Regions from separate parts of the Barnesiella sp. ET7 genome, predicted to be linked through region 2. Evidence: riboswitches for the same ligand, from Rfam matches in the RefSeq annotation. Region 2 holds a riboswitch; the other holds the start of a gene.

Region 1 (4,444 bases), 150 kb from region 2:
ATGACGGTCATGCCGCGTGTGCCCACAACGGTCTCGATTGTATTCCCCTGGTTGCCGAAGTGGTATCCACCCTCCACGAGAGTCAACTCGCCGGTCTCGGTATCGAGGCGGAACATGCCCTGTCCGTCGGCCAGAAAGAGGTTATGCTCGTCGATAACGGCCAGATTCTCGAGCGGCGTGACCAGCGGCAACGAGTCGACCACCTCGAGCGAGCCCTCGGGTTTATGAAACTTCAGGTCCTTGAAATGGAATACCTTCTCGCGGCGGAAGGTCTCGGCATCGACAATGACGATAGTCCCGTCGCCCGGCTCGCTGTTTCCCAAATCGGGCACCTCGGTATTGTTGCTCATGATGTAAATCTTGTTTCCATAGAGGTAGAGATCTTGCGACGTATTGCCGCAGGCCGAACCGTTGACGGTACGGTAGACATTCTGCTCGACCTGCCCCTCGGGTGAAATCCAGGTGACCGAGCCGTTCTCCAGACGCGGGGCTCCCTGGTTGAGAATCAACACTCCGTCGGGCGAAGCATATCCGCCGAGAGCCGTGGGCGGATTAGTGCCGCCACCGCCCGTATTACCACCGTTACCTACAAGTTCGGGGTCGGACGAGCAACCGCCCGCCGCAACCATGGCCCCCGTCAGCACGAGGGCTGCAATCCATCTGTTATTCATTGCGCAAAACATATTTCTTACAGATTACTGACGACCGGCCGGGAAATAGAAGCCGGCGGGGAAGTGGGTATAGTTTTCGTATTTGACGGCCGGAGCCTCGGTGCTGGTGGCAAAGTCGAATCCCCAGATCTGGTTCTGCCCGAAGAGGGCATACGATTTGAGGGTATTGATGTAGACACGTCCCGACTTGGGGTGCACGCCCAGTCCGTTGTAACGGATGCCGGCGTTCTTGTCCAGAGCAGAGAGGTCGACCATCCATTGCTCGGCCTCGAGACCCGAGTCGGCCTTGAGATCTTCGCTCTCGTCGAAAGGCAGACAGTAGACCGTCACCCCATCGGCATAGTAGAGGTTGTTGCCATAGGCGGCGAAGGCCTCGCCCGACGAACCCACGGCCGGTTCAACGCCTATGCGGCGCTGAATCATCGAGCGGTCCGACAGGTTGAACTTGCCGATGGCAATCTGTCCCGAGCCTACGGTCGTCGAGGTAGAGGTCATCACCCACATCCGGCCGTCGTCGGCGCCCTGAATGCCCAGCACACGGTTGATCATGCAGGGGATGCTGTACGGGAACGAAATCGACGTCACGGCATCGCTCTCGGTCGAGAGCTCGAGAATCTTGCTCAAATAGCCCGACTTGAAGGTGTAGGCCTTGCCTCCCATCGTCACGAAGCGGCTCTTCGGCGCACCGTCCGAACCGGTCACGAAGGTCAGCGACTTGGCCGTGGGGTCGAAACGGTAGATACCGGCGTTGTCGCGGATATAGAGATGCTGCTCGTCGAGCACGGCGATATGCGTGGGCCAGTCGAGCCCCTGCAGGTCGTCGTTCGTGTAGGCGGCCGTCCGCTTCAAGGTGTGGGCATCGGCCACCACCAGCATGCCGTCGTTTTCGAACACCGTGCCGTTGGGGTTCTTGTTGCCGTTCTGCGAGATGATATAGACCTTGCCGTTACAGAATGCCATGTCCTGTGCCACGTTGCCCAGCTCGGTACCGTTGACCGTCTTGTAGGCATCGGCCACCACATACCCCTCGGGCGAAATCCAGGTGAGCGAGCCGTTCTCGGTAGTCATGTTCCCCTCGTTGAGCACAAAGACCCCGGCCGGGTCGTCAAAGGCATTCAGACAATACAGCTCCACCTTTTGCGAAAGGTTCTTCCCGCCTGCGCCCGCTACCGTGACGGTGAGCGTAGCTTTTGTTTCGGCATCGGCCATGGCCGAGATTTCGATTTTCCGGGCATCCTGGTCGACCGTTGCACTCCACCCGGCGGGCAGCGATTCGGTCTTGACCGACTGCACATGCTCTGCCGCATAGGCAATCTCTACTTGGGTATCGGGAACCACAAATACCGGCACATCGGTTGCAACAGCCGTTGTCCACTCAAACTTCGGGTCGGGCATCGGTTCTTCACTCTCTTTCGAGCAACTGCCCATAATCAGAGCTACCGCTACCAGCAGCACGCCCCACATCTTTCTTACTTTCATCATTCTACTTTTGGATAAAAATCTATTATTTAACAAGTTGTTGAAAATTTGCAAAACAAGGTCCCGGGCCGGAGAAGAGACGGCAAGCCCGGCCGTTGCCATATTGTCAAGACGGCAACGCGTCGTGCCTGCCTGTTCCCGGGCAGATGCCCCAACAGGTTTACACAGCACCCCGACACGGGTTATGAATGGCTCGAAAAGCCTGAAAAAAGTATATAGCATTTACGTCGTACATTTAACCGTCCTGTCCACGGGCTCGATTAAAAACAAAAACTGACGGCAGGTCTTCTGACTGACTCCCCACTCGAGGCCTTCCCGATATTGCAATCAGTGGCGTATAGAATTCGAGCGGTTGGCGGAGCTTCACAGCAGCGGGACTGTCCGGGATTTTCACCCGATTCCCTTTTAATCCTCGAGGCCCGGCGGGCCTTTTGGAACCAATCGGCTGTAAAATTAGTATTTTTTTCTGGAGAAAGATAACTTTTTCGCTTCCTACTTCAAACAGATTGTATATGGTGCAGCTTATAGTCTTTATCCTCAGCGGTCTTGACAACACACTCCCCCCACAAAAAAAGCATGAGCGCATATAGCCGAGATGCGGCTGTATGCGCTCATGAGTTTCTCTGAAGAAGTTTTGCCGGTTCTCTCCTACACCGGCTCCATTTTTTTCTATACTGCCAAACTTATCTTACCAGAACCTTCTGGCCGCCGATAATGTAGAAACCGTTCGGCAGATTCTCGGCAGCAACCTCCCGAGGTACGTTGGCCCGCACCTTCATGCCTTGCAAATTGAAGACATCGACACGGGCACTTCCCGAATCCACACAGTCGGAGACCACAGACTCGATGCCCGAACTCGCCGATTGCCCCTCGAGTATCCAGGCATTCAGCTCCTTTACCCGGGTCGTGGCCGAGGCAAAGGCTTCGATGCCGTTGGCATCGGCTTCGGTGGGGAAGACACGGATGGAGGTAGCCCACTTGTCGTTCACGAAGATGTCGAGGATGGAGTGGTCGATAAAGATATTTATCTTCAGCTCACTCCCCACGGCCGGACGCTCGGGCAAGATGCAACGATAGACACCGTCGTATACGCCGGCGTCGTTGGTCAACCGAGGCAGGGCGCTGAAGTCGGCCACGAGTTCACCCGTTGCCGGAGTGTACGAAACAACGGCCTTGGCACTGCCGCTCTTGAAGATGTGGAAACCGAAGTCGGAGGCACCCACCTCGAATGTGCCGCATATCTCGACCGAGCGTCCGCTCACAGGCGAGAGGTCGAGAGTACCGTTCAGGTCGAACCCCGTGCGGGTAAAGGTGGTCGTGGTGCGTAACCCGGTCAACCCCTCATAAGGTTTCTGCGACAGCGAGCCGTCCTCAGCAATAGACCACTCGCGAGGCAACGAATAGCAGTGAGCCCAACCCAGGTTCCAGTTGGAGACCGACGACAACTTGTCGGGGACAATGCCCAGGGAAATCACCTTGTCGTTGTGCCGATAGATGGTGGGCGACAAGAGACCGAAGCCGTCGCGGGAGTTCAGTTCGACCAGACGCGGTTGCGAAGAATCGGCATCGGGCACAAACTTTCCATCGGCGGCAATCGAGCCCGTCCAGTACAGGGTGTGAACACCTTGCGATGTGTTGAGCGGCGTGACGGTGAACAGCCATCGGCCGTCGGGCATCGGGGTGATGTTGGGCATCTCCCAGAAGGTACCGGCTTCGGCAGCCGACGAGCCCGTGAAGAAGAGGTCGCCGTCGTTGCTCCACATGCCGGTGAGCGGGTTGTAGCGATGCAGAGTGGTTGTGCCTACCCCATTCTTCGAAGAGCCCACAATGATGTAGGCGTTGTCGCCGTTGCGGAAGAAATAGGGGTCGCGGAAATCGTCGGAGAGTCCGCTGGGGCGACCACCGATAATGGGGTTGCCAGGCAACTTGCTCCACTCGTTCAGGTTGTCGGTGACAGGTGTGGCCTGCGCAATCGTGGCCTTGGCATAATCTACGGCCGTATAGAGGATGTTGGGCTCTCCACCCGTCACCTCATCGTCGGCAAAGACACAGCCGCTCCAGCAGCCCTTGATGTCGTAGGCGTCGCCGGGAGCCAGGGCAATCTTCTCCTCCCGCCAGTCGTAGAGGTTTTCGCTCGAGATATGTCCCCAATGCAAGCGGGCCATGTAGGGGCCGTCGGCATTCTTCTGGAAGAAGAGGTGGTAGCGGCCGTCGGCATAATACATGCCGTGGCATTCGTTGGTCCACCCGGCGGCAGGCATACCGTGGAAACGCGGACGCAGCAAATCGTCGGC
Region 2 (4,444 bases):
TCGAGGCCTGCATATTTCAGCAGTACGAACCGGATGCTGTGACCTACGGCCGCCAGTAATGCTGCATACAGAATGGCCCGGCGGGGCGGGTTGGAGATAACGGCGAAGCCTATGGCTGCAATGGCAGCTCCGATGGCGTCGGCAATGACCGAGCCTAATATTTGCCAGTCGATCATAACAGTTTCCCTCCCATCATTAAAAGAGTGATACCCATACCGAAGGCGATGCAGACAATCAACAGCAGGGCGTTGATGAGTCGGGCGGTGCCGGCCAGCACATGACCTTCGATAATATCGATAATCCCGTTAATCAAGGGGACGCCCGGTATGAGGTAGAGCACGCTGGCACCGATAGCGATGTCGGGGGTGGTGCCCCAGTGCTGCCACATGGTAATCGAGGCGATGAGCGATGCGACAAATGCCGATATGGTGAATACGAAATAGTGGTTGAAGTGCAATATTTGTTTGATGCGGAATCCCACGAGCGTAGCCACAAATACGGCGGCTACCGCTATCCAGTCGCCGTTGAAGAGCCGGCAGAACGAAGCATTGGCAAAGCCCACCAGAATCCACACCGTCCACGGGTTCATGCGAGGTTTGCTCGTGATGGCGTGGAATTTCTCCCACAGCGTGTCGAGCGGGAGGTGGTTGTCGTAGGCTTCCCAGCTGAGGGCGCTCAATTCGGAGTTGAATTCAAAATTGATTGCCCCCGATTTCGCGGTACTCACCGTGCTGTATACGTGGGCGTTGTCCTTGCTTCGCAAGGTCATGCTGATGGTTTTGTGAAAGAGTGTCATGTGGGCTTCGAACCCAAACGACTCGGCTATACGGGCCGTGTTGCGCACAATACGCGAGGTATGTACGCCCGATGCCATCAAACAGGTCGCATATTCCGTGAGGAATTGCGATACCGATTTCAGTTCTTCGTGTACGTTGTTCACCTTATTGTAGTATTGACCAATGTTTCAGCGTGCAAAGATAGTGAAAGGCGAGAGCAGTGGCAAATGGAAAACGAAGTTTTCGACATTTGACAGAGCCGAGCCGCCTCCTTTCTTCTGGAAAGATAGTGAAAGGCGAATACAAAAAAGCCAAACTTGTTTGAGATTTTTTGTTAAGCCGCATCTATCTTCGTATAACAAAGACAGTGAAAGGCGAGAGCAGTGGCAAGTGGAAAACGAAGTTTTCGACATTTGACGGTGCCCGGGCCGCCCATTCTCTTCTTTCAAGATAGAGATTGGAAAGAGAGAACCGATAGCCGGTGCATGTTGACCGCATCGACTATCGGCTCACAGGTCGGGAGTAGTCGAGGCGAACGATTTATTCGCCCCAAACGCTCTTCGCAATATTTTTCATCGTTACGATTTTGCTCCACATCATCTGTTCCGAGACGATGCTGTTGCCCTCGTTGTCGCGGAAGTCGCCCTGGCTGCTCAGGTGGAGCGACTCGAGCGGGAGCAGACGAGCTGCATTCTCGATGTGCAGCGTGATGCTGCTGGTCGATATGGGTTGCAGGCTCGAGGTCGAAATCAATCCCAGAATCACCTCTTTGCCCTGGCAGTAGTTGAGCATGGAGAGGTCGATGTTCTCGTTTTCGCGGTCGCCGAAGTCGAGTGCAATGGCATCGGCCTGGGTCGAGAGCAGCAGCTCGGCCGTCTTCTCCTTGTCGCCCACGCGCCACCACTTCTCGTGGAACTGCAGCGAGATGCACATGTCGTCGGGTTTCTGAGCCAGACAAGCCTCGGTGAGTTTGGCCGAGGTAGCCACCAGCGAAAGCAGGTCGATGTGTGCGGCCTGGGCCACCTGCTCGAGGTCGCTGTTGCCGGCCAGGTTCCAGGCGTAGTCGCTCAGTTGCAGGAATCGGCACCCCATGTCGTAAAACTCGTTGATGACCGTCTGGTAAGTTTGGGCGATGTCGTGCACGAGCAAATCCATATCGGGGTAGTAGCGCCCGGTATTGTAGCGGTTCTCGGGGCGGAGCAGCTCGGCCAGCAGTGTAGCAGGCGAGGGGAGCAGCACCTTGGCATACATGTCGCCCCCGATGATACCCGTCAGGTAGGTGAAGCGCTGGGTCACCTTCGGCGTGGAGGGGTAGGCGTTGTCAAATCCGATTTTGCCCGAGATAACCGACTCCTTCACCTCTTCGGGTTGAGCCGGTTCCTGTTTCGTGATATTCTCCAAGTGGTGGAAAAAGTCGAGATAGTTGGTCGACTTGTAGTCGCCGTCGGTTACACACTTCAGCCCTATCTCTTTGCACTTCTCGACAATGCGATAAATCTCTTTATCTTCGATTTCGTGCAGCTTGGCCGAACTCCACACCCCGTCGTGATACAGTTTGCGGGCTTCGACGAGGGGCTCGGAGTATACGAAGCTCCCCGTTATATCTACACTAAAAGGAATTTTTCTTGCCATAATCTTTTCTTTTTTAGTTAAATACTGAATGGCGGAATAGAGTCGCCCACGCGACGCCTACTCCTATTGCTCAAGCAAAAAATCTCTTTTTTCCGAAAAATTTTCTTTCGACCGGCGGCTCGGTCCACGGAGCCGGCAACAGTTGTTTCTACGCAATCGGCAGGTCTTCTGACTTGTCTCCCTCTCAGACGCCTTCCCAATCGAGTCTGGATTAGTGGCATTGCAGTATTTGTCTGAAAACTCATACGAAACTCACAGCAGCGGGCCTGTTCGGGATTTGCACCCGATTCCCTTTTCATTGCCTCGGCCGAATCGGGCGGGGCAAACCGATTACGGGGGACAAAGTTATATCCTTTGTCCTAATTTTACAATGTTTTTCTAAAAAAATCTTACACAAAAGAGACTGTGTCTTTTGTATTCCGCTGAAGATTAGCTATTTATTCATATCCGAAAATCTCGGAAACGATTCGGGGAATATCGGTGTTGTCGATGGTTCCGCCAAACTTTTCGGCACCCGCTCCTATGGCATAGAGGGGCACATAGCCGGCCGTGTGCGAGCCGCAGGTCCAGGCGATGCGGGCTATCTCGTTGATGATTTGTTTGGCCGTTTCGGTCATCGGTTCGTTGGCCTCGTAGAGCGACTGTACCAATGTGTCCGAGGGGTTGAGCAAGGTCTCCTCGTATACCCGTTTGAGGCGGGCCTCCTGTTCGGCCGTAAGGGTGAGGTGCGACCAGAAGCCGAAGGCCTGCGACAGAGCCGTTTTCACCCTCTCCCACGAAACCGGTTCTCCAGCCCGTCGCCAGTCGGCAATCTGCCGGGTGAAGGTCGAGCCGCTCATCGTCTGGTACTGGAGCGCCTGCAGGTTGAGGGCATATTCGCCCGTGCCCAGTACCACACCACCCGTTTCGTGGTCGGCCGTAACAATGATAAGGGTTTCGTCGGGGTGAGCCCGGTAAAAGTCACAGGCAATCTGTACCGACTCCTCCAGGTCTTTCACCTCGCGCAGGTCGGTAGCCCCGTCGCGCGTGTGTCCCGCCCAATCGATCTGAGCCCCCTCGATCATCAGGAAGAAGCCCCGCTCGTTGCGCGACAGGAAATCCACGGCGCAGCGGGTGAGGTCGGCCAGCCGCATGTCGCCGGGCCGGCGGTCTATGGCATAGGTGATGCTTCGCTCGGGAAACAGCACCATCTTCCCGGCCTTCTGGGCCTTGCGTTGGTAATCGTCTACACTGGTAGCCAGCACATATCCCCGCTTGGGCAGCAGGTCGTAGAGCGACTCCCTGCCGGGGAGCGACGGTTGCTTGAATCGGTTGCCGGCGTAGAAGTCGAACCCCGTCGCCAGCAGGTCGAGCCCCACCTCGTAGCGGTTGTTGCGGTTCCCCTGGTGGGCATAGAAGGCCCCCGGCGTGGCATCGTCGATTTCGCTGCTGGTCACGATACCCACAGCTGCCCCCTGCTGTTGAGCCTTCACCGCTATGCTGTATACCGGTACACTGTCGGCATCGACCCCCACCATCTTGTTCCGGGTCTTCACTCCGCAAGCCAGAGCCGTGCCCGCCGCAGCCGAGTCGGTAATGTCGCTGCTGGCCGAGCCGGTATTCACGAAAGCCGAGTGGGGGAATTGCGAGAAGAGCAGCCGCTCCGGTCCTTGCCGGCCGGCCAGCTCGCCATAAAAGAGTTCGGTAGCATTCACCTCGTTCACACCCATGCCGTCGCCGATGATGTAAAACACATACTTGGGCCCGGCAGCCTGTGCCGCCCACACGGTGGCCATCGCCAGCCCCAAGAGCAGGGGAAACCATCTTCTTGTCATACCTGTCGCGTTTATGGATGGAGGTTGCAGATACCCCCGCCCGTTTCACTCCAGCAAAAGTAGCGAAAGCCCCCGTCTCCCGCTTGGCCGATTCTGTGAAATCTCTGTGACAATGGTGTTTCAAATTGAAAAATCGTGAAGAGGATATGCAATTTTGTCCGGGGGAAAAATTAACTTTGACCCTTGTTGATTTTAATTCTCATTCTATGAAAAAGACATTGA

Evidence for each region. A riboswitch is a leader RNA that binds a small molecule or an ion and turns the genes downstream of it on or off. The one in region 2 is predicted to bind cobalamin.
Region 1: another riboswitch for cobalamin. It lies ahead of NW211_RS03990 (DUF5074 domain-containing protein); the one in region 2 lies ahead of NW211_RS03470 (hypothetical protein).

The regions. Positions count from the first base shown of each region.
Region 1 covers NZ_JANRHM010000004.1:149,406-153,849, forward strand. The annotation lists gene NW211_RS03985 (DUF5074 domain-containing protein) at 1-671, opposite strand, end outside; gene NW211_RS03990 (DUF5074 domain-containing protein) at 696-2,153, opposite strand; cobalamin riboswitch at 2,411-2,607, opposite strand; gene NW211_RS03995 (LamG-like jellyroll fold domain-containing protein) at 2,834-4,444, opposite strand, start outside.
Region 2 covers NZ_JANRHM010000004.1:1,859-6,302, reverse strand. The annotation lists gene NW211_RS03480 (threonine/serine exporter family protein) at 1-176, opposite strand, end outside; gene NW211_RS03475 (threonine/serine exporter ThrE family protein) at 173-940, opposite strand; gene NW211_RS03470 (hypothetical protein) at 1,317-2,408, opposite strand; cobalamin riboswitch at 2,549-2,754, opposite strand; gene NW211_RS03465 (alkaline phosphatase) at 2,846-4,222, opposite strand; gene NW211_RS03460 (hypothetical protein) at 4,429-4,444, shown strand, end outside.